3 regions of the Kitasatospora sp. NPDC058115 genome follow, and region 1 is predicted to be linked to each of the others. Evidence: riboswitches for the same ligand, from Rfam matches in the RefSeq annotation. Region 1 holds a riboswitch; each other region holds the start of a gene.
What was found. A riboswitch is a leader RNA that binds a small molecule or an ion and turns the genes downstream of it on or off. The one in region 1 is predicted to bind cyclic di-AMP.
Positions count from the first base shown of each region.

Region 2: linked by a shared signal. The riboswitch ahead of ACFVVL_RS15615 (transglycosylase family protein) and the one ahead of ACFVVL_RS24470 (M23 family metallopeptidase) in region 1 are both predicted to bind cyclic di-AMP.
Region 3: linked by a shared signal. The riboswitch ahead of ACFVVL_RS25870 (transglycosylase family protein) and the one ahead of ACFVVL_RS24470 (M23 family metallopeptidase) in region 1 are both predicted to bind cyclic di-AMP.

Region 1 covers NZ_JBHVTL010000023.1:133,158-139,814, forward strand. Annotated here, with positions in the region: gene ACFVVL_RS24445 (SpoIIE family protein phosphatase) at 1-466, opposite strand, end outside; tRNA gene ACFVVL_RS24450 (tRNA-Ile) at 654-727, shown strand; gene ACFVVL_RS24455 (TetR/AcrR family transcriptional regulator) at 791-1,360, opposite strand; gene ACFVVL_RS24460 (alpha/beta fold hydrolase) at 1,431-2,258, opposite strand; gene ACFVVL_RS24465 (YiaA/YiaB family inner membrane protein) at 2,386-2,676, opposite strand; cyclic di-AMP (ydaO/yuaA leader) riboswitch at 2,922-3,080, shown strand; gene ACFVVL_RS24470 (M23 family metallopeptidase) at 3,093-3,950, shown strand; gene ACFVVL_RS24475 (hypothetical protein) at 4,009-4,956, opposite strand; gene ACFVVL_RS24480 (GNAT family N-acetyltransferase) at 5,000-5,584, shown strand; gene ACFVVL_RS24485 (sensor domain-containing protein) at 5,709-6,443, shown strand; gene ACFVVL_RS24490 (class I SAM-dependent methyltransferase) at 6,524-6,657, shown strand, end outside.
Region 2 covers NZ_JBHVTL010000013.1:22,341-28,997, forward strand. Annotated here, with positions in the region: gene ACFVVL_RS15610 (cytochrome P450) at 1-684, shown strand, start outside; cyclic di-AMP (ydaO/yuaA leader) riboswitch at 916-1,064, shown strand; gene ACFVVL_RS15615 (transglycosylase family protein) at 1,070-2,029, shown strand; gene eno (phosphopyruvate hydratase) at 2,273-3,559, shown strand; gene ACFVVL_RS15625 (septum formation initiator family protein) at 3,730-4,224, shown strand; partial or broken gene ACFVVL_RS15630 (DUF501 domain-containing protein) at 4,196-4,864, shown strand; gene ACFVVL_RS15635 (exopolyphosphatase) at 4,879-5,805, shown strand; gene ACFVVL_RS15640 (NAD(P)/FAD-dependent oxidoreductase) at 6,234-6,657, shown strand, end outside.
Region 3 covers NZ_JBHVTL010000025.1:141,519-148,175, forward strand. Annotated here, with positions in the region: gene ACFVVL_RS25855 (glycoside hydrolase family 13 protein) at 1-1,386, shown strand, start outside; gene ACFVVL_RS25860 (LacI family DNA-binding transcriptional regulator) at 1,412-2,431, shown strand; gene ACFVVL_RS25865 (hypothetical protein) at 2,489-2,689, opposite strand; gene ACFVVL_RS25870 (transglycosylase family protein) at 2,838-4,094, opposite strand; cyclic di-AMP (ydaO/yuaA leader) riboswitch at 4,081-4,279, opposite strand; gene ACFVVL_RS25875 (hypothetical protein) at 5,046-5,969, opposite strand; gene ACFVVL_RS25880 (DUF397 domain-containing protein) at 6,484-6,657, shown strand, end outside.

The sequences.
Region 1 (6,657 bases):
CGGCGAGGGTCTCCAGCACGTCCAGGTCGCGGCGCGGGACGATCCCCCGGTGGGCGAGGGCGAGGGCGAGCACGCCGATCGGCCGCTCGTCGACGACCATCGGCAGCGTGACGATGGCGACCATCCCGGTGCCCATCCCGGCGTTCCGGTTGGGGTAGTCGACGCTGGTGCGTTCGGGGCTCAGCAGATAGGGGCGGCGCAGCTTCAGGGCCATCGCGGCGGGCAGCTCACTGGCCGGGTCGACCACGCTGTAGCGCTCGTGGGCCCAGTCGGGCAGGCCGTGGGAGGCGGACAGCCGGAGCATCCCGGCGGGGTCCAGCAGGTAGAGCGCCGAGCCCTCGCCGGTGATCCAGCCCGGGCCCTCGGCCAGCACGGTGCCGAGCAGTTCGGCGGCGCTGGTGCAGCCGAGCAATAAGCGGACGCAGCGCATGGCACTGCGCGCGGTGGGGCTGCTGCGCGGGTCCACGGGACGGCCGGCCTCTCCGGTTCCTTATGGGGCAGTTAATTCTTAATACCTTATTTCTTAAGTGGGTGAGGCGTGGGGCGAACGGCAGGTCCCGGGGCACCGGGTTTCCCCGGTGTGCGAGCACCCCCGCCGGGTCCGGTACCCTTCTCCGTACGACGTCCCGCCGTGCAGGCGGGGCCGAGGGTACGGGGCTATAGCTCAGACGGTTAGAGCGCTTCCCTGATAAGGAAGAGGCCACAGGTTCAAGTCCTGTTAGCCCCACACCACGCCGAAGGGCCCGGAGCGATCCCGCTCCGGGCCCTTCGGCGTGCTCGGCCCCGCCGCTCAGGGGCGGGGCCAGCCGCGCAGACCGGCGGTCAGCACGGTGATCATCCGCTGCTGGGTCTCCCCGAGGTCCTCGGCGAGCTGGAAGGCGCCGCCGGTGGACAGGGCGGCGAAGCCGTGGGCCAGCGAGCGGAAGGTGCGGGCGGCGTGGATCGCCTCGGAGCCCTCCAGCCCGTACTCGCGCAGCACCGCGACGATCACCCCGACCAGCCGGCCGGCCGCCGCGGTGAGGTCCGGGTCCGGCTGCGGGGCCTGCGGCAGGGCGCCGTAGCGGTGCGGGTGCTCGGTGGCGTAGGCGTGGTACGCCCGCAGGACGGCGGCGACCGCAGCGTCCCCGCTGCGGCCGAGTGCCGCCTCGGCGAGCCGGTCGGCCAGCTCCCCGGTCACCCGGACGGCCACCAGCCGGCGCAGTTCGGCCAGGCCGCCGCTGACGTGCTTGTACAGCGAGGGGGTGGCGACCCCGGCGCGGGCGGCCACGGCGGCCAGGGTGAGGGCCTCGGGGCCCTGCTCGTCGATGAGGGCGAGGGCGTGGCCGACGACCTGCTCGGGGGTCAGTCCGACTCGGGGCACTGCGGTTCTCCTGGGAACGGGGGGCGGGGGCGGGGGACGGGCTCGGGACGCTTCGGGACGGCGGCGGCGCTCAGGCCAGGTCGGCGAGGAAGGACAGCAGGGCGTCGGCGGTGGCCCGCGGGTGGTCGGCCATCGGGTAGTGGCCCGCGCCCTCGATCATCACCTTGCGGGCGTTCAGCGCGGCGGCCTGCCGGTCGGCGACCAGCTCCGGCTTCGCGAAGTCGGGGTCCTTCGAGCCCATCACCACCAGCGCCGGGCAGCGTACGGCGGCCGTCCAGCCGACGGGCGCGGAGTCGCCGCGCACGTAGCCGCGGGTGGCGGTCCTGCGGCCCGGGGTGCGCATCGCGGCGACCAGCCCGGCCACGTACTCCTCGTGGTCGGCCGGCTTGGGGCCGGGGAAGGCCATCGTGCGGTGGTAGAGGCCCCAGAACCCGGGCGAGCGCACCAGCATCGCGCCCATCGCACCGACCACCAGGCGCTGCAGCGCGTTCGGCGGCACGTTCTCGACGAAGGCGTCCAGCAGGACGATGCCGGCGACCCGGCCGGGGGCGTCCCCGGCGGCCTTCACGACGCTGGCGCCGGTGTAGGAGTTGCCGGCCAGCACGGCCCGCTCGATGCCCAGGTGGTCCAGCAGGGCGAGGACGTCACCGGCGATCGCGGCGGGGGAGTAGTCGTCCCAGAGGATCGAGGACTCGCCGAAGCCGCGCAGGTCCATGGTGATCACCCGGCGGCCGGCGGCGGCCAGCAGCGGGCGCAGGTGCCGGTAGGCGGCCCGGCTGTCGAGCATCCCGGGGAGCAGCACGACCGGGACGCCCTCGCCGTGCGCGGTGTCGTCGAAGGCGATCCGGCCGCCGGGCAGGTCGAGGTGGCGGGTGACGGGGGCGAGGGTGCCGTTCATGGGGAGCCTCCTGGGGCGGGACCGTCGGCGGAGTGCCGATAGCCATAAAGCTAAGGCTAATAGCCTTAGCCGTCAAGCTATCGACTCTCGCCCGCCCGTCCGGCTCCGGCCCGCCGTCGGCGTCCGGTCAGACGCCCTCCACCCGGAACGGGTCGTGCTCGGCCAGCAGCTTGTCCAGCCGCGCCTGGTCGACCCGGGTCACCAGCTCGGAGGTCTCCTGCTTGTCCCGGACCACCTTGGCGAGGGTGAAGGTGGAGGTGATCGTGTAGAGCAGGCCGAGGGCGAGGAACGCCCGGGTCCACGGCTCCACCGGGAGGAAGGCGATCCCGATGCCGAGGGCGGCGGCGGAGAGGGCGAAGGACAGCACGGCCTGGATGTGGTACGCGGCCGTGGTGCGGGACTGCATCGGTGCGCTCATGGCGTCAGGATGGCCGCGCCCGGCCCGGTCGCACATGAGTAGGCGTACTCAAGTGAGGGGTCGTTCGTTGACGTCCCGACACGTTCGGTAGTGTCAGTTGTCATCAAACGTCCCAAATCGCCCATCGGGTCGCGTGGTACCCGGTCCGTATCCCGCCGCCGGCAACGGACGGCTTGGAATCGGGGGGCTCTCGGATTAACGTTTGATAACGCAGCGCGGTCCGCAACGCCGTACCCAGACGGCACCGTGCGCCGTCGCCTAATCCCGCCGGCCGGCCTCCGGGCAGGCCAGGGAGCCGGGGAACCACGTTCCTTGGGGTGAATCGGCCAGGCCCAGGCCCGGCCGTAGGAGACCTTCCTGCTCCGAACCCGTCAGCTAACCCGGTAGGCGCGAAGGAAGGAAAGGAGCGCGCCTCCGTGGCGTCGACGCACACCCCGGCACACCCGTCCGGCACCCAGCTGCTCGACCACCCCGGCCCGTTCACCGGGCACGGCCCCTTCGGCGGCCCCGCCGACGAGACCGCCCCGCCGGCCGACGGGACCAGCCGGCACCGGATGCCCCGTCAGGGCCGCGGCACCGCTCCGCTGCTCGGCGTCACCGCCGTCGCCGCCACCCTGGGCGCCACCGGCTTCGCCTCCGCCACCCCGGCCGCCGCGCCCGCCGTCGAGGCGCCCGACGAGCTGCCGGCCACCCTCTCCGCCGACCCCGGCCTCGCCCTCGCCGCCCGCATCCAGCAGCAGGCCGACAGCCAGCGCACCGCGGCCGAGGAGAACGCCCGCGTCCAGGCCGCCCAGGAGGCCGAGGCCAAGCGCGCCGCCCAGGTCGCCCAGCAGGAGCAGGCCAAGCGCGCCGCCGAGGAGGCCGAGAAGGCCAAGCTCGCCGCCATCAAGCTGCCGGTGCGCGACTACCGGCTCTCCGCCCACTACGGCCAGAGCGCCCGCTACTGGGCCCACCTGCACACCGGCCTGGACTTCGCCGCCGACCAGGGCGAGCCGGTCTACGCGGTCGGCCAGGGCACCATCACCTCGGCCGGCTGGGCCGGCGCCTACGGCTACCGGATCGTCGAGACCCTGCCCGACGGCACCGAGATCTGGTACTGCCACCTCTCCTCGATCATCAAGGGCTCCGGCAAGGTCGTCCCCGGCCAGCAGATCGGCAAGGTCGGCGCGACCGGCAACGTCACCGGCGCCCACCTGCACGTCGAGGTCCGCCCCGGCGGCGGCGCGCCCGTCGACCCGGAGGCCTGGTTCGAGCAGCGCGGCGTCACTCCCTGACGCCTCCCCGCCCGCGCCCAGGGGCCCCGGCCGTCCGGCCGGGGCCCCTCGCGCGCTCCTACGCCCCGGCCGCGAGCCCGGCCCCGGTCCCGTGGTCGGCCCCGTCCGGGGCCTCGTCGCCGGCCTCGTCCCCGGTCGGCTCCAGCCCGGCCAGGTACGCGTCGATCTCCGCCTGACCCGGCTCCGGCGCCAGCTCCGGGAACTCCTCGACCAGCAGCCGCGGCAGCCCCGGCACCGTCCACGCGCCGGCCAGCTCCAGCGCCACCCCGACCGCGGCCTCCTCGAACGCCCCGAAGTCCCCGGCCAGCTCCTCCGGCATCGGCCGGCCCAGCGCCGTCAGCTCCGCCAGGTTCCGGTAGCTGCGCTCCATCAGCCCCTGCTCCAGCAGCCGCCGGGCGCCGTCGGTGGCCATGCCGACCGCCAGCGTCCGCGCCCCGCCGTCCCAGCCCCCGTCGTCCACGGGGTCCAGCACGCCGTCCGCCTCCAGCGCCGTGAACGCCGCCGTCCGCTCCTGCGCCGGGAGCTCCCGGAACCCCTCCAGCCAGGCCCGCACCGCCGCCCCGTCGCCGGTGTCCACCCCGGCCGCGCGCAGCAGCAGCGCGTACAGCCGGGGCCAGGTCACCAGGTCCGCCCGGCGCAGCAGCCCGGCCGCCACCTCGCCCTGCCACTCGGCCTCCGCGTGCAGCCGTTCCTGGCGCTTGGCGTTCAGCCGCTTCGCCGCCCGCTGGTGGTCGACCAGCAGCCGCACCGCCGCGCCGTACGCCAGCGGATCCTGCCCCGGCTCCGGCTGGACGTACAGGTACAGGCGCTCGTACAGCAGGTGCTCCACCGCGGCGGAGGTCAGTTCCGGCCAGCCGTCGTGCATCCTGCCGCCGCCCAGCTCCAGCAGCGCCAGCACCGCCCGCAGCGGGGCCTCGGCGACCGGCTCGCGGCCCTCCGCCTCCGCCCAGGCGAGCAGTTCGGCGGCCTTGGTGCGCGGGGCGAGCCGCAGGTCTTCGTCTTCCATAACCACGAACCGTAACCGCTGGTCGGGGGTAGGGTCGGGAGCCATGGTCCCCGTCCGACTCACCGGCCGCCAGCTGGCCGTCCGCGAGTTCCACCACACCCCCGAGGACGTGGCGGCGCTGCACGCGGTGTTCGGCGACCCGGAGGCCACCCGCTACCTGCCGTTCGCGCCGCGCGACCACGAGACCTGCGCCGACCAGGTCGCCCAGTACCTGGAGGAGGCGGAGCGGGAGCCCCGGGAGGTCTACCGGCTGGCCGTCGTCCGCCTCGCGGACGCCGACGACCCGGCCCGCGCCGTCCCGATCGGCAATGCCGCGCTCGGTCTGCGCCCGCACGGGGCCGCCCACCTCGGCTACGCGCTGCGCCGCGACGTCTGGGGGCTCGGCTACGCGGGCGAGGTCGTCGGGCTGCTGCGGGACCTCGCCTTCGGCCCGCTCGGCCTGCACCGGCTGGAGGCCCGGGCCGATGTCGACAACGCCGCCTCGGTCCGGGTGCTGACCAGGGCGGGCTTCCGGCTGGAGGGCCGGGTCCGGCACGACTACCGGCGCCACGACGGCTGGCGCGACGCCTACCAGTACGCGCTGCTCGCCGACGACGAACCGGCCGGGGGCGCCGTTCAGGGGGGATAACCCCACCCCCGGTTCGCCGGGGAGCCGGATGTCCGGCCCGGGCGCGTTTTGACAGGCTGAGGGGGTCAGCAGGACAGACCCCACGAGCCCGACCCGCGACCGACCCGAGGGACCGAGACCGGCCATGAGCACCCACAGCATGCAGCGCGACGAGTACGACCACCCCGCGTACGACGGCGGCGAGCGCCACGCCGTGGCCCGCCGCATCGAGGAGCCGCCGTACGCCTGGCGGGCCCCGTTCACCTCCTACTTCTACCGCGAGGTCGGCTTCACGCTGACCGGCCTGCCGCCGGCGGTCGCCGGCTTCGCCGTCGCGGTCGCGCTGTTCTCCTTCGGCGTCGGCACCGTGGTCACCGTGCTCGGCCTGCCGGTGCTGGCCGCGCTGACCGCCGCCGCCCGCGGCTTCGGCGGCCTGGAGCGCGCCCGGGTGCGCGGCCTGCTCGCCCTGGACGTGCCCGCCCCGGCGCCGGTCCGCGCCGTGCGCCCGGGCGCCTGGGGCGGGATCACCGCCCGGATCGCGGACGCGGCTGGCTGGAAGGCCGTGCTGTACCAGGTGGTGATGTTCCCCTGGGCGATCCTCAGCATGGCGGTGTCGCTGGTCTTCCTCTGCGTCGGCTGGGCGCTCGCGCTCTACCCCGTCTACCACTGGGTGTTCCCGCGCTACGTGGACTGGCCCGGCTACCGGGTCTTCGACTTCACCGGCAGCGACGGCGTCCGGCACGAGTACTACATCGAGTCGCCGCTGCAGATCGCCGGGGTCTGCCTGCTCGGGATGCTGTTCGTGTTCCTGACCCCGCAGCTGGTGCGCGGCCTGACCAACGTCAACCGGCTCGCCGCCCGCGGCCTGCTCGGCCGCTGACCCCCGGCCCCGCCGACCGGCGGGCCCCGCCCGGACGCCTCCGGGTGCGGCCCGCCGGGGCCCGTGGTCGGATGGCCGCGATGGCCGACCGAACCACCCGCGCCCGGGCCGCGGCCCCGCCCGCGCCCCTGGTCACCTCCCGTCCGCTGGACGAGTACTGCGGCCTGTTCGGCCTGACCCGGGCCGGGATCGCCGCCCTGCCGGGCCCGCTGCT
Region 2 (6,657 bases), on a different contig from region 1:
GAGCTGATCCACCGCAAGCGGGCCGATCTCGGCGACGACCTGATCTCGGGGCTGATCCGGGCCAGCGACCACGGCGAGCACCTGACCGAGAACGAGGCCGCGGCGATGGCCTTCATTCTGCTGTTCGCCGGCTTCGAGACCACGGTCAACCTGATCGGCAACGGCGTGTACGCGCTGCTGCGCAACCCGGGACAGCGCGCCCTGCTCCAGGAGTCGGTCGGCCGCGGCGAGAGCGCGCTGCTGGAGACCGGCATCGAGGAACTCCTGCGCTACGACGGGCCGGTGGAGCTGGCCACCTGGCGGTTCGCGACCAGTCCGCTGACCATCGGCGGGGTGGGGATCCCGGTCGGCGACCCGGTGCTGGTGGTGCTCGCCGCGGCGGACCGGGACCCGGCGCGGTTCGCCGACGAGAACACCCTGGACCTGGCCCGGACGGACAACCCCCACCTGGGCTTCGGGCACGGCATCCACTACTGCATCGGCGCCCCGCTGGCACGGCTGGAGGGGCGGGCCGCGCTGGCCACCCTGCTGACCCGGCTGCCGGACCTCGAACTCGCCGCGGACCCGGTGGACCTGCGCTGGCGGGGTGGTCTGATCATGCGTGGACTCCGTGAACTTCCGGTGGAATTCACGCCGGAGAAAACGCCCGGCGGCAAGGCTCCGGAGACCGGCTCCGAGGGCTGACGCATCGGCACAACACGCTGACGGAGACTCTCCGTTGCCCGGATTCGGGGGGTCTGAACCACCCTCAATCCGGACATACCGCCCCGGTTGGTAGGCAATCCATCACATGACGTGATGTCCATGTGATATCGACGATATGAGCTTGTGATTGCTCTGAAGATCTGTCTACTCTCCCTGGAGTTCGCAGCTGCGAGCCCCGTGCGCGGAACGCCGAGTCCTGCCCGCCGCGCCACGGGAAACCGACCAGAACCCTGGGCAGGGGCGGGGGACCCAGGTTTTGCGCCGTCTCCCACGGCTAGGGGTGAAGCCGCCTCCGCGCGGCCGGGCCACCTCCCGGTCCGAACCCGACAGCTCACCTCGCAGGCGTGCGGAGAGGGACCCCTTCATGCTGTTCGTTGGAACCGGTCGTCACCGTCGCCGTACCCAGGCCGAGAAGGCCATCGCCGTCGCCGGTGTCGCCGGCGTCGGACTGGCCATGCCGATCCTGAGCGCCACCGGCGCCTCCGCCGCCCCGGTCTCCACCTGGGACGCGGTCGCCCAGTGCGAGAGCGGCGGCAACTGGAGCATCAACACCGGCAACGGCTTCTACGGCGGCCTCCAGTTCACCTCCAGCACCTGGAAGGCGTACGGCGGCACCGCCTACGCGCCGCAGGCCAACCAGGCCTCCAAGGCCCAGCAGATCTCGGTCGCCGAGAAGGTGCTCGCCTCGCAGGGCCCGGGCGCCTGGCCCGTCTGCTCCAAGAAGGCCGGCCTGAGCAAGGGCGGCGCCCCGGCGGCGGTCGACACCTCGACGGACGCCAAGCCGGCCGCCCCGAAGCTGCAGGTCCCGCAGGCCGCCCAGGAGGCCAAGCCGCAGCAGGAGGCCGCGAAGCCCGCCGCGCCCAAGCACGCCGCGCCCAAGCAGCAGGCCCCGCAGGTCCAGCAGCAGGCCGCCAAGCCGCAGGCGCAGCAGTACGCGCCGAAGCACGCCGCGCCCAAGCAGGAGGCCCCGCAGGCGCAGCAGCAGTCGCCGGCCTTCTCCGGCAAGGCCGGCTGGGACGCCGACGCCAAGGTGTTCTGGTACCAGAGCAACGGCGCCTGGTACTGGACCAGCCACCAGAGCGTCTACCAGCAGTACGCCGGCCAGCAGGCCGCCGCCCCGGCCGCCCCGGCTGCCCAGGCCGCCCCCGCCGCGCAGCAGCCGGCCGGCCAGGGCTACACCGTCCGCTCCGGCGACACCCTCGCCGGGATCGCCACCGCCCAGGGCGTCTCCGGCGGCTGGCAGGCGCTGTACGACGGCAACCGCGGCACCGTCGGCGCCGACCCGAACCTGATCGTCCCGGGCCAGGTGCTGAGCCTCGCCTGACGGCCGGTCCGGCCGCACGGGACGAAGGGGGACCGATCGGTCCCCCTTCGTCCGCATCCGGCCCCCTCGGGTCGGGCAACCAGGTGAACTACCGGTGGGTAGCCGGGCCACACGCTGAGACGGAGCCGAGGTCGACGTGGCCCGGACAGCCCGTGCGGTTAGGCTCTGGTCGTAACGACTCCGCAATCGTCCGGCCGACAGCACCCACCGTCAGCCGAACCTGCTTCCGCTAGGAGATGCCTCGTGCCGTCCATCGATGTCGTCGTCGCCCGTGAGATTCTCGACTCGCGCGGCAACCCCACGGTCGAGGTCGAGGTCGGCCTCGACGACGGCAGCACCGGCCGTGCCGCCGTCCCGTCGGGTGCCTCCACCGGCGCCTTCGAGGCGCTGGAGCTCCGCGACGGTGACAAGAACCGCTACTTCGGCAAGGGCGTGGAGAAGGCCGTCCTGGCCGTCATCGAGCAGATCGGCCCGGAGCTGGTCGGCTACGACGCCACCGAGCAGCGCCTGATCGACCAGGCCATGCTCGACCTGGACGCCACCCCGGACAAGTCCTCGCTCGGCGCCAACGCCATCCTGGGCGTCTCGCTGGCCGTCGCGCACGCCGCCTCCGAGGCCAGCGACCTGCCGCTGTTCCGCTACCTGGGCGGCCCGAACGCCCACGTCCTGCCGGTCCCGATGATGAACATCCTCAACGGCGGCTCGCACGCGGACTCCAACGTCGACATCCAGGAGTTCATGATCGCCCCGATCGGCGCGGAGTCCTTCTCCGAGGCCGTCCGCTGGGGCGTCGAGGTCTACCACACCCTCAAGGGCGTGCTGAAGGAGCGCGGTCTGTCGACCGGCCTGGGCGACGAGGGCGGCTTCGCCCCGAACCTGGACTCCAACCGCGAGGCCCTGGACCTCATCGTCGAGGCCATCCAGAAGGCCGGCTACGTGCCGGGCAAGGACGTCGCGCTCGCCCTGGACGTCGCCTCCTCCGAGTTCTACGAGGACGGCGCCTACCAGTTCGAGGGCAAGGCGCTCACCTCCGCCGAGCTCATCGAGTACTACGCCGGCCTGGTCGACGCCTACCCGCTGGTCTCCATCGAGGACCCGCTGGACGAGTCGGACTGGGACGGCTGGAAGGCCATGACCGAGAAGCTGGGCGACAAGGTCCAGCTGGTCGGCGACGACCTGTTCGTCACCAACCCGGCCCGCCTGGCCCGCGGCATCGAGACCGGCACCGCCAACGCGCTGCTGGTGAAGGTCAACCAGATCGGCTCGCTGACCGAGACCCTGGACGCCGTCGAGCTGGCTCAGCGCAACGGCTACCGCTGCATGATGTCGCACCGCTCCGGCGAGACCGAGGACGTCACCATCGCCGACCTCGCCGTCGCCACCAACTGCGGCCAGATCAAGACCGGCGCCCCGGCCCGCTCCGAGCGCGTCGCCAAGTACAACCAGCTGCTGCGCATCGAGGAGATCCTCGACGACGCCGCCGAGTACGCCGGCCGCGGCGCCTTCCCGCGGTTCAAGCACGAGGGCTGAGCCCGCCCGGCGGCGCCCCGGCCGTCGACGCCGGGACGTCCCGGTAGCGCACGCCTGACCGGTGCCCCGCCGTTCACCCCGTAGGGTGGACGGCGGGGCACCGTCGCGACCAGGAGCGGACCAGGAGCAGGAGGGGGACACCGGAGATGGCAGGCTGGAGGATCCCGGGCTTGGCGGCCCGGCCCCGGTTCACGAGCCGGGCGACCGTCCTCGTGCTGGTGCTCTGCTCACTGGTGGCGATCCTGGCCTACCCGACCCGGCAGTTCGTCTCCCAGCGCTCGGAGATCTCGGCGCAGCGCGCCCGGGCCGAGCACGCCCGGCAGCAGGTCGAGCAGCTGCGCCGGGAGAAGGCCCGCTGGCAGGACCCGGAGTACGTCAAGGCGCAGGCCCGCACCCGGCTGCACTACGCGATGCCGGGGGAGACCCCGTACATCGCGGTGGACCCGGCGGCCAAGGACGCCGGGAAGTCCGCGCTGGGCGCACCGCCGCCCGCGGCGGGCCCGGCGGCCGCGCCGGCCAAGGCGGCCCGGCCCTGGTACGCCAGCGTCTGGGACTCCGTGGACGCCGCCGCCGCGCCGGCGGCCCCCGCCGCCCCGGGGCAGCCCGCCCCACCCTCACCACCCGCCCCCGCCCCCGCTGGAGACAGCTCCTCCCATGACCACTGAGAACCACCCCACCGTCTCCGACGAGGACGTCGCGGCGATCGCCGCACAGCTCGGCCGGGTCCCGCGCGGCCTGCGCGCCGTGGCCCACCGCTGCCCGTGCGGCAACCCGGACGTCGTGGAGACGGCCCCCCGCCTGCCGGACGGCACGCCGTTCCCGACGCTCTACTACCTGACCTGCCCCAAGGCCGCCTCGCTGATCGGCACCCTGGAGGCGGACGGCGTGATGAAGGAGCAGAGCGCCCGGCTCGCCGAGGACCCGGAGCTGGCCGCGGCGTACCAGAAGGCGCACGAGGACTACATCGCCCGCCGTGACGCCATCGAGGTGCTGGAGGGCTTCCCGAGCGCCGGCGGCATGCCGGACCGGGTCAAGTGCCTGCACGTGCTGGTCGGCCACTCGCTGGCGGCCGGCGAGGGCGTCAACCCGCTCGGCGACGAGGCGATCGGCATGCTGGAGGACTGGTGGGCCAAGGGCCCCTGCGTCTCCGCCGCCGAGGTCGCGGCCGCCGGCGATCGGGTGGTCCGCAACCGGGCCAAGGAGCAGGACCACGCGGCCGTGATCGCGGCCAAGGAGCAGAAGACCGCCGAGCGCGCCGCCAAGCGGGCCGCTCAGGAGGCGGACGAGGCGGGGGAGGCCGGGGCGTGACCACCACCCGGGTGGCCGCGATCGACTGCGGCACCAACTCGATCCGGCTGCTGGTCGCCGACCTCGACCCGGAGACCGGGGCGATCACCGACCTGGACCGGCGGATGATCATCAACCGGCTGGGCCAGGGCGTGGACCGCACCGGCCGGCTGCACCCGGACGCGCTGGAGCGCACCTTCGCCGCCTGCCGGGAGTACGCCGGGGTGATCGCGGACCTCGGGGTGGGCCCGGAGCGGATCCGCTTCGTCGCCACCAGCGCCTCCCGTGACGCCGAGAACAGCGCCGAGTACGTCGACGGCGTGCGGGCGGCCCTGGGCGTCGAGCCCGAGGTGGTCAGCGGCGAGGAGGAGGCGCACCTGTCCTTCGTCGGCGCGACCAAGGAGCTCACCGGCGGTCAGTTCCCCGCCCCGTACCTGGTCTTCGACCTGGGCGGCGGCTCGACCGAGTTCGTGCTCGGGGACGAGGACGTCCGGGCGGCGCGCTCGGTGGACATCGGCTGCGTCCGGCTGACCGAGCGGCACTTCGGCGGCGCCGAGCTGCCGTCCGACGAGCAGATCGCCGAGGCGCGCGCGCACGTGCGGGCGGAGCTGGACCGGGCCGCCGAGGCCGTCCCGCTGACCGGCGCGGCCACCCTGGTCGGCCTGGCCGGCACGGTCACCACCATCTCGGCGATCGCCCTGGACCTGCCCCGGTACGACTCGGAGGCGATCCACCACTCCCGGATCTCCCGGGAGCGGGTCGCCGAGATCGCCGACCGGCTGCTGCACGCCACCCACGCGGAGCGGGCGGCGATCCCGTCGATGCACCCGGGACGGGTGGACGTGATCGCGGCCGGCGCGCTGGAACTGCTGGAGATCATGGAGCGCACCGGCGCCGCCGAGGTGGTCGTCAGCGAGCACGACATCCTCGACGGAATCGCCTGGAGCATCGCCCGCTGAGCAGGCGGAGGACCCGCCGACCGGCCCCGGCAGCCCCCCCTGGGGCTCCGGGGCCGGGGCGCGCCGACGGCCGGGCGGGAATGTTCGTGAATTTCTTCACATGAGGATCCGGTCTTTCGCCGTACTCGGCGGCCCGGTCCGTCCGATATGTGGGACCGAAGGTTCGCCGGGGGTGATCGCCACTGGATCGCAGGTTCCGGCCCGCCGGAGGTTTGAAAATCGAAATCCTATGCGGGAACCGGGCCGTGTCAAGGATCGTTGCTGCTCAGCGGGGGCGTCCGAACGGACGTGTGCACCGGGGGCCCGGGAGGGCCGCGCGGGGTCCGGTGGGGGGCCGGAACGGGGGCGCGCAGTGTAGCAGAAGGGGTCCATAAGCTTGTGAGCGGGCTCACGAAGACTGCTCCGGGCGGTGCTGGATACTTTCGGATATGAGCACCACGGAGCGTCCTCGCATCCTCATTGTCGGCGGTGGTTACGTCGGCCTGTATGCCGCGATGCGCATCCTCAAGAAGATGCGCTACGGCGAAGCGACCGTCACGGTCGTGGACCCGCGGTCGTACATGACGTACCTGCCCTTCCTCCCCGAGGCGGCCGGCGGCAACGTCGCGCCCCGCAACCTCGTCGCGCCCCTGCGCACCGCGCTGAAGAACGCGGAGGTGCTCACCGGTGCGGTCACCGGTGTGGACCACGAGCGCAAGATCGCCACGATCCAGCCCGCGGCCGGCGACTCGTACGAGCTGCCCTTCGACTACCTGGTCGTCGCGACCGGTTCGGTCTCCCGCACCTTCCCGATCCCGGGTCTGGCCGAGAACGGCATCGGCATGAAGACCGTGGAGGAGGCCATCGCCCTCC
Region 3 (6,657 bases), on a different contig from region 1:
ATCCGCGACGCCCACCGGCTGGGCCTGCGGATCATCGTGGACCTCGTCCCCAACCACTCCTCCGACCAGCACGAGTGGTTCAAGCGCGCCCTGCGCGAGGGCCCCGGCTCCCCGCTGCGCGAGCGCTACCACTTCCGCCCCGGCAAGGGCGACAACGGCGAACTGCCGCCCAACGACTGGGAGTCCATCTTCGGCGGCCCCGCCTGGACCCGCACCGAGAACCCGGACGGCACCCCTGGCGACTGGTACCTGCACCTGTTCGCCCCCGAGCAGCCCGACTTCAACTGGGACAGCCCGGCCGTCGCCGACGAGTTCCGCTCCATCCTGCGCTTCTGGCTGGACATGGGCGTCGACGGCTTCCGCATCGACGTCGCCCACGGCCTGGTCAAGGCCCCCGGCCTGCCCGACCTCGGCGGCGCCGACCAGCTCAAGCTGCTCGGCAACGACGTCATGCCCTTCTTCGACCAGGACGGCGTGCACGCGATCTACCGCGCCTGGCGCACGATCCTCGACGAGTACCCGGGACAGCGGATCGGCGTCGCCGAGGCCTGGACCCCGACCGTCCGGCGCACCGCCAACTACGTGCGCCCCGACGAACTGCACCAGGCCTTCAACTTCCAGTACCTCGGCACCTCCTGGGACGCCGCCGAACTGCGCGCCGTGATCGACCTCTCGCTCGACTCGATGCGCCCCGTCGACGCCCCCACCACCTGGGTGCTCTCCAACCACGACGTCACCCGGCACGCCACCCGGTTCGCCAACCCGCCGGGCCTCGGCACCCAGATCCGCACCCCCGGCGACCGCGAACTCGGCCTGCGCCGCGCCCGCGCCGCCACCCTGCTGATGCTCGCCCTGCCCGGCTCCGCCTACGTCTACCAGGGCGAGGAACTCGGCCTGCCGGACGTCACCGACCTGCCCGACGAGGTCCGCCAGGACCCGTCGTTCTTCCGCAAGGCCGGCCAGGACGGCTACCGCGACGGCTGCCGCGTCCCGATCCCGTGGTCCGGCACCGAGGCCCCCTACGGCTTCGGCCCCACCGCCGGCGGACCGTCCTGGCTGCCGCAGCCCGCCGAATGGGCTGCCCTCAGCGTCGAGGCGCAGACCGGCGACCCGACCTCCACCCTGGAGCTCTACCGCTCGGCCCTGGCCGTCCGCAAGGCGAACCCCGACCTCGGCGCCGGTGCCGACGTCCAGTGGCTCCCCGCGCCCGAGGGCGCCCTGGCGTTCCGCCGCGGCTCCTTCGTCTGCACCGTCAACACCACCGGTGCCCCGGTCCGGATACCGGCCCCCGGCCGACTGCTGCTCACCTCCGCCGGCGCGGGCCCGGACGTGGTGGACGGCGAGGCGGTGCTCGCCGCCGACAGCACCGACTGGTGGGCGGTCTGACGTGGTTGCAATAGGCTCTGGGACCGTGACTACGGCGCGACTCTCAGACATCGCGGCGCAGGCGGGGGTCAGCGAAGCCACCGTCTCCCGCGTGCTCAACGGCAAGGCCAACGTCTCGGCCACCACCCGGCAGACCGTGCTGGCGGCCCTGGACGTGCTCGGCTACGAGCGGCCGACCCGGCTGCGCCGGCGCAGCGCCGGGCTGATCGGCCTGATCACCCCGGAGCTGAGCAACCCGATCTTCCCGGCCCTGGCCCAGGTGATCGAGCAGGTGCTGAGCCGGCACGGCTTCACACCGGTGCTCTGCACCCAGACGCCGGGCGGCTCCACCGAGGACGAGCTCGTCGAGATGCTGGTGGACCGGGGCGTGGCGGGCATCGTCTTCGTCTCCGGCCTGCACGCCGACTCCACCGCCGACCACGACCGCTACGCCCGGCTGGCCGGGCGCGGGGTACCGTTCGTGCTGATCAACGGCTACAGCGAGCGCATCGACGCGCCGTTCATCTCGCCGGACGACCGGGCCGCGATGTGGATGGCCGTCCAGCACCTGGCCGAACTCGGCCACGAGCGGATCGGCCTGGCCGTCGGCCAGCAGCGCTACGTGCCGGTGCTGCGCAAGATCGAGGGCTTCACCGCGGCCATGCGGGAGGTGCTGGGCCTCGGCGCCGAGGAGGCCGAGGGGCTGGTCCACCACACGCTGTTCAGCGTGGAGGGCGGGCACGCGGCGGCCGGGGCGCTGCTCGACAAGGGCTGCACGGCGATCATCTGCGGCAGCGACATGATGGCGCTCGGCGCGATCCGCGCGGTCCGGCAGCGGGGCCTGGCGGTGCCGCAGGACGTCTCGGTGGTCGGCTTCGACGACTCGCCGCTGATCGCCTTCACCGAGCCGCCGCTGACCACCGTCCGCCAGCCGGTGGAGGCGATGGCCACCGCGGCGGTGGACGCGCTGCTGGAGGAGGTCGGCGGGAACGCCGCGCAGCGCGGGGAGTTCATGTTCCAGCCGGAGCTGGTGATGCGCGGCTCGACCGGCGCCCGGGCGCGCTGAGTCCGTACGCCGCGGGGCCCGGGAGCACGCTGCTCCCGGGCCCCGCGGCGTTCCGGCTCAGCCCTCCTGGACGGTCGGGCGGTCCTGGGTGACCCGGTGGCCGTCGGCGGCGTCACCGGTGCGGGTCTCGGTGCGCCGGCCCCGCTCCAGGTAGTCGCGGAGGATCAGTTCGACGGCGTCCTGCGGGCTCTTGGTGCCGGAGAGCATCATCACGTCGATCGCGAGGTTGGCGTCGAGCGAGACGGTGACCTGGGCCATGGTGACTCCTTCTCGGGTGCAGGGCAGCAGCATGCCCGTCGCGACCCCGGTTTGACCATGGCCGTCCGGCGTCCGGACCCGCCGGGGCACGCCGCCGCCCCCGGGGAGGAGCGACCGGACTCTCCCCGGGGGCGGCGGCGTGCGGGGATCAGACCCGGCCGGCGAAGTCCGGGGCCCAGTTGGCGAGCGTCTGGACGCGCACGCCCGAGCTCGGGTTGGCGGCCTCGACGTACTTGCCGTCGCCGATGAAGAGCGCGACGTGGTAGACGCCGGAGTCCTTGCCGTTGTTGGACCAGAACAGCAGGTCGCCCGGCTTGAGGGCGTCCAGCGCGACGTGGGTGGAGGCGGCGGCCTGGTCGGCGGCGACGCGCGGGACGGAGACGCCCGCGGCGCGCAGCGCGGCCTGGGTCAGCCCGGAGCAGTCCCAGCCGCCGTTGCCGGTGCCGCCGTAGACGTAGGCCTGACCGACCTTCGACTGGGCGAAGGCGACGGCCGCGGCCATGCTGCCGGTGGCGGTCGGGGCCGGGGCGGGGGCCTCGGCCTGCGCGGCGGGCTTGCTCGCCGGCTTGGTGGCCGGGGTCTGGGCCGGGCCCTGGGCCGGGGCCTGCGTGCCGCCCTGGCCGCGGTTGAACCAGTCGAAGCCCTGCCCGGTGGCGCGCTCGCCGAGGGTCAGGTGCTGGCCCGGGTAGATGGCGTGCGGGCCGTCGGTCAGGGTGGCGCGGTTGAGCTCGTAGAGCCGCTGCCAGCCGCCCTGGACCTGGTTGCGGTCGGCGATGGTGGACAGCCAGTCGCCGGCGACCACGGTGTAGTCCCGGGAGGCCTGCTGACCGGTCTGCTGACGCCACTGCCGGTCGCCCTGGGCCGCCTGCGGGGCGGCGGCGGGCTCGGCGGCCTGCTGCTGCGCGGCGGGCTTCTCGGCGGGCTTGGCGGCCGGCTCGGTGGCCGGGGTCCGGGCCGGGGCCTTGGTGGCCGGCCCCGCGGCGACGGAGGTGTCCACCGAGGCCGGGGTGCCGCCCTTGGTGAGACCGGCCTGGACCGAGCAGACCGGCCAGGCGCCGGGGCCCTGTACGGCCAGGACCTTCTCGGCGGTCGCGATCTGCTGGTCCTTGGTGGCGAGGTCGGCACGCGCGGCGAACGCGGTGCCGCCGAACGCGGCCCAGGTGGAGTTGGTGAACTGGAGGCCGCCGTAGAAGCCGTTGCCGGTGTTGATGCTCCAGTTGCCGCCGCTCTCGCACTGGGCGACCTTGTCCCAGGTGGCGATGGAGGCGGCCGAGGCGGTGCCGGCGGTCAGGCAGGGGATGGTGAGGCCGATGCCCGCGACGCCGAGGGCGGCGATCGCGCGACGGGTACGGCCGGACAGTCGGGTGCCGTTGGTGGGCAGCATGAAGACGCGGTCCTCTCCCACGCCTGCGAGGTGAGCTGTCGGATTCGGGCTGGAGTTGCCCGGCCGCGCTGTGGACGCGGCTTCACCCCTAGCCCGGGGCCGGTCCGTGGACCGGTCCTGGGCGAACTACCTGTGGTTCCCCCGCTCCTGCCGTGGTGCATTGCGCTGCCAGCACGCCCGACGGCAGGACTCGGCGTCGCGGACGTGCTGGGTCCGTGTGGCCACGAACGGGGAGCACGTTAAGCAGAGGCGCGTTCAAACCGCAAACATGTGTGACGCTCGTCACGGTTTGCGAAACGCATGCCCGCCGGCTGTCCTTCATGATCAGAAATGACCGATTTCCCGCAACGCCGTTCGCGGTCAACGCACCTGCCTGTGCCTCAGGGTGCCCGCGCCGGTCCGCCGTGCCGCAGCCGTCCCGGGGGAGGGCCGTGCACCGGCGGGCGCCGACGAGGAGCCGGGCGCTCCCGCCCGGCCACCCGGCCGTGCGGAGTGCACCGTCGGGCAAAGCTCCGCAGAACGGACATCACGCCCGAACCATCCCCAACTGGCCCGACTCGCCCGGCCCTCCGGCGCCGGCGCGCCGCCGCCACCCCCCCCCGGCGGCGATCGGCGGCACCGTCGAGAGCCGTGGCGCCCTCGCCCCCGGCCACGTCGACGCCCCGAGCCTTCCTCTCCGGGATCCACGAGAAGCCCCCCGGGGCGACGACGGGAAGGTGGCCGGTGCCGGCGCCGGCACGCCCGACCGGGGGCTTCGCCGCCGCCTGCGACGCCGTCAGCATCCGGGCCGTCAGCGGAGCTGCCGTCATCCTGAGGCCCCCCGGCGTGAGTTGGGCGGCAGCAGGCCGCCGCCGGACCGCAGGCGGGCCCCCGGGACCGTCCTGCTGCAGGACGCCGCCGCAGGGCCGTCTCCCGGGAACGCCGGAGGGCCCGGAACGGTGCGTCCGTTCCGGGCCCTCCGGGCGAGCGGGGCTACTGGGCGGCGTGGCGCCCGGCGGCGCGCGGGCCGCCCTCCTCCGCGGCGCCGGCCTCCCCGGCCAGGGCCTCGGCGTCGACGGCCGGCAGCGCGGCCAGGTAGGTGGAGGCGACCAGCTGGCCGACCGCCTGGTACGCGCCCACCGGTGCGGCCGAGGGGCAGCCGGACTCCTCGGCGGCGGTGGCGAGCAGCTCGGCGTCCGCCTCCGGGCCGATCACCAGCGGGGCCAGCGCCGGGTTCTGGGCACCCATCTCCTTGAGGTGGGCGACGGCGTCGGCGACCGAGCCGGGCACGTCCAGTGCGGCGGCGACGACCGGCACGGCGAGCCGGGCGGCCAGCAGCATGCCGGTGATCCCGGCGGCGTCGGCCGCGGCCTGCCCGCCGACGGTGGTGAGCACCACGCCGTCGGCGGCGGTCGCGATGGCGAACAGCCGGGCCCGGTCGGCGCGGGCCAGCCCGGCCTCGGAGAGGCGGACGTGCACGGCCTCGGCGAGCAGCGGGTGCGGGCCCAGCGCGTCGGTGACGGGGGCGCCGAACTCGGCGGCGAGCCCGTGCAGCGCGGGGAGGAAGTCGTGCGGGCCGGGCACCAGCGGCACCACGACCGGCGCGGGCAGTCCGGCCTCGGCGGCCTCGGCCAGCAGCTCGGCGACGGTGCGCTCGCCGTCCGCCTCGACGTCGGTGTCACCGGAGGGGAGGTAGCCGGCGACCGTCCGGACGCCGTTCTGCTCGCTGCGGACGATGGACAGCAGCTCCTCGACGACGGACCGGGAGTCCGGCCCGGCGGCCGCGGGGACGGCGAGCAGCAGGGCCGGGGAACCGGACGGGATCTCGGGGCGCTCGGGACGGCGGTGGCGCCCCCGCGCACGGGAGCCTGGAGTGCGGACGGGCAGTGGCGCGCCCGGGATGGCTGCGGTGCTCATGGCGGAGATCGTAGGACATCGCTCCACCCGCTCCGCAGTCGGCTGCCGAACCGGACGGGAGGGCCGCCGTGAAAACCGGACATAACCGGCCCCGGGGCGGCAGTTCTCCCGGTACCCCTTCAGATGCGCCGGAACGGGAACCGCGTTGCCGCTCCCGCGCGTGAGATGTCTCACAGCGCCCGCGCGGCCTGACGGAGGGTCACGGAAGGACGACTCCCGGCGTTCGAAGATCAACAATCGGCGGGTGGCCGCCTACGGGCGGTTATCGGCCCCTTGCCGATTCAGTCGGCTATGTCCGTTTACGTACCGTCAGGCGGGTGCCGCGTGAAGAGTTCCGGTTCGGTGTCGAAAAGGCCGTGCACCTGCAACGTCCCGTGCTGATGCACGTGCACTGGAGCTATCATCACGTCAAGTGAGGCGTTGTGCCGGGCCGGTACGGGGCCGGCCCGTCCGTTCGGCCGGGGCCGGGGCGCCGAGCTGAACGACCCACTCCGGAGCTCTTCGGGAGATTTCTATGCACGACACGCACGACACGTACGACACGTACAACGGGATGGCCGCCACCGACCTGGAGGGCGTGGTCTGGCAGAAGAGCCTGCACAGCAACTCGCAGGGCAACTGCGTCGAGTTCGCCGCCCTCCCGGGGGGCGAAGTGGCGATGCGCAACTCGCGCTTCCCGGACGGTCCG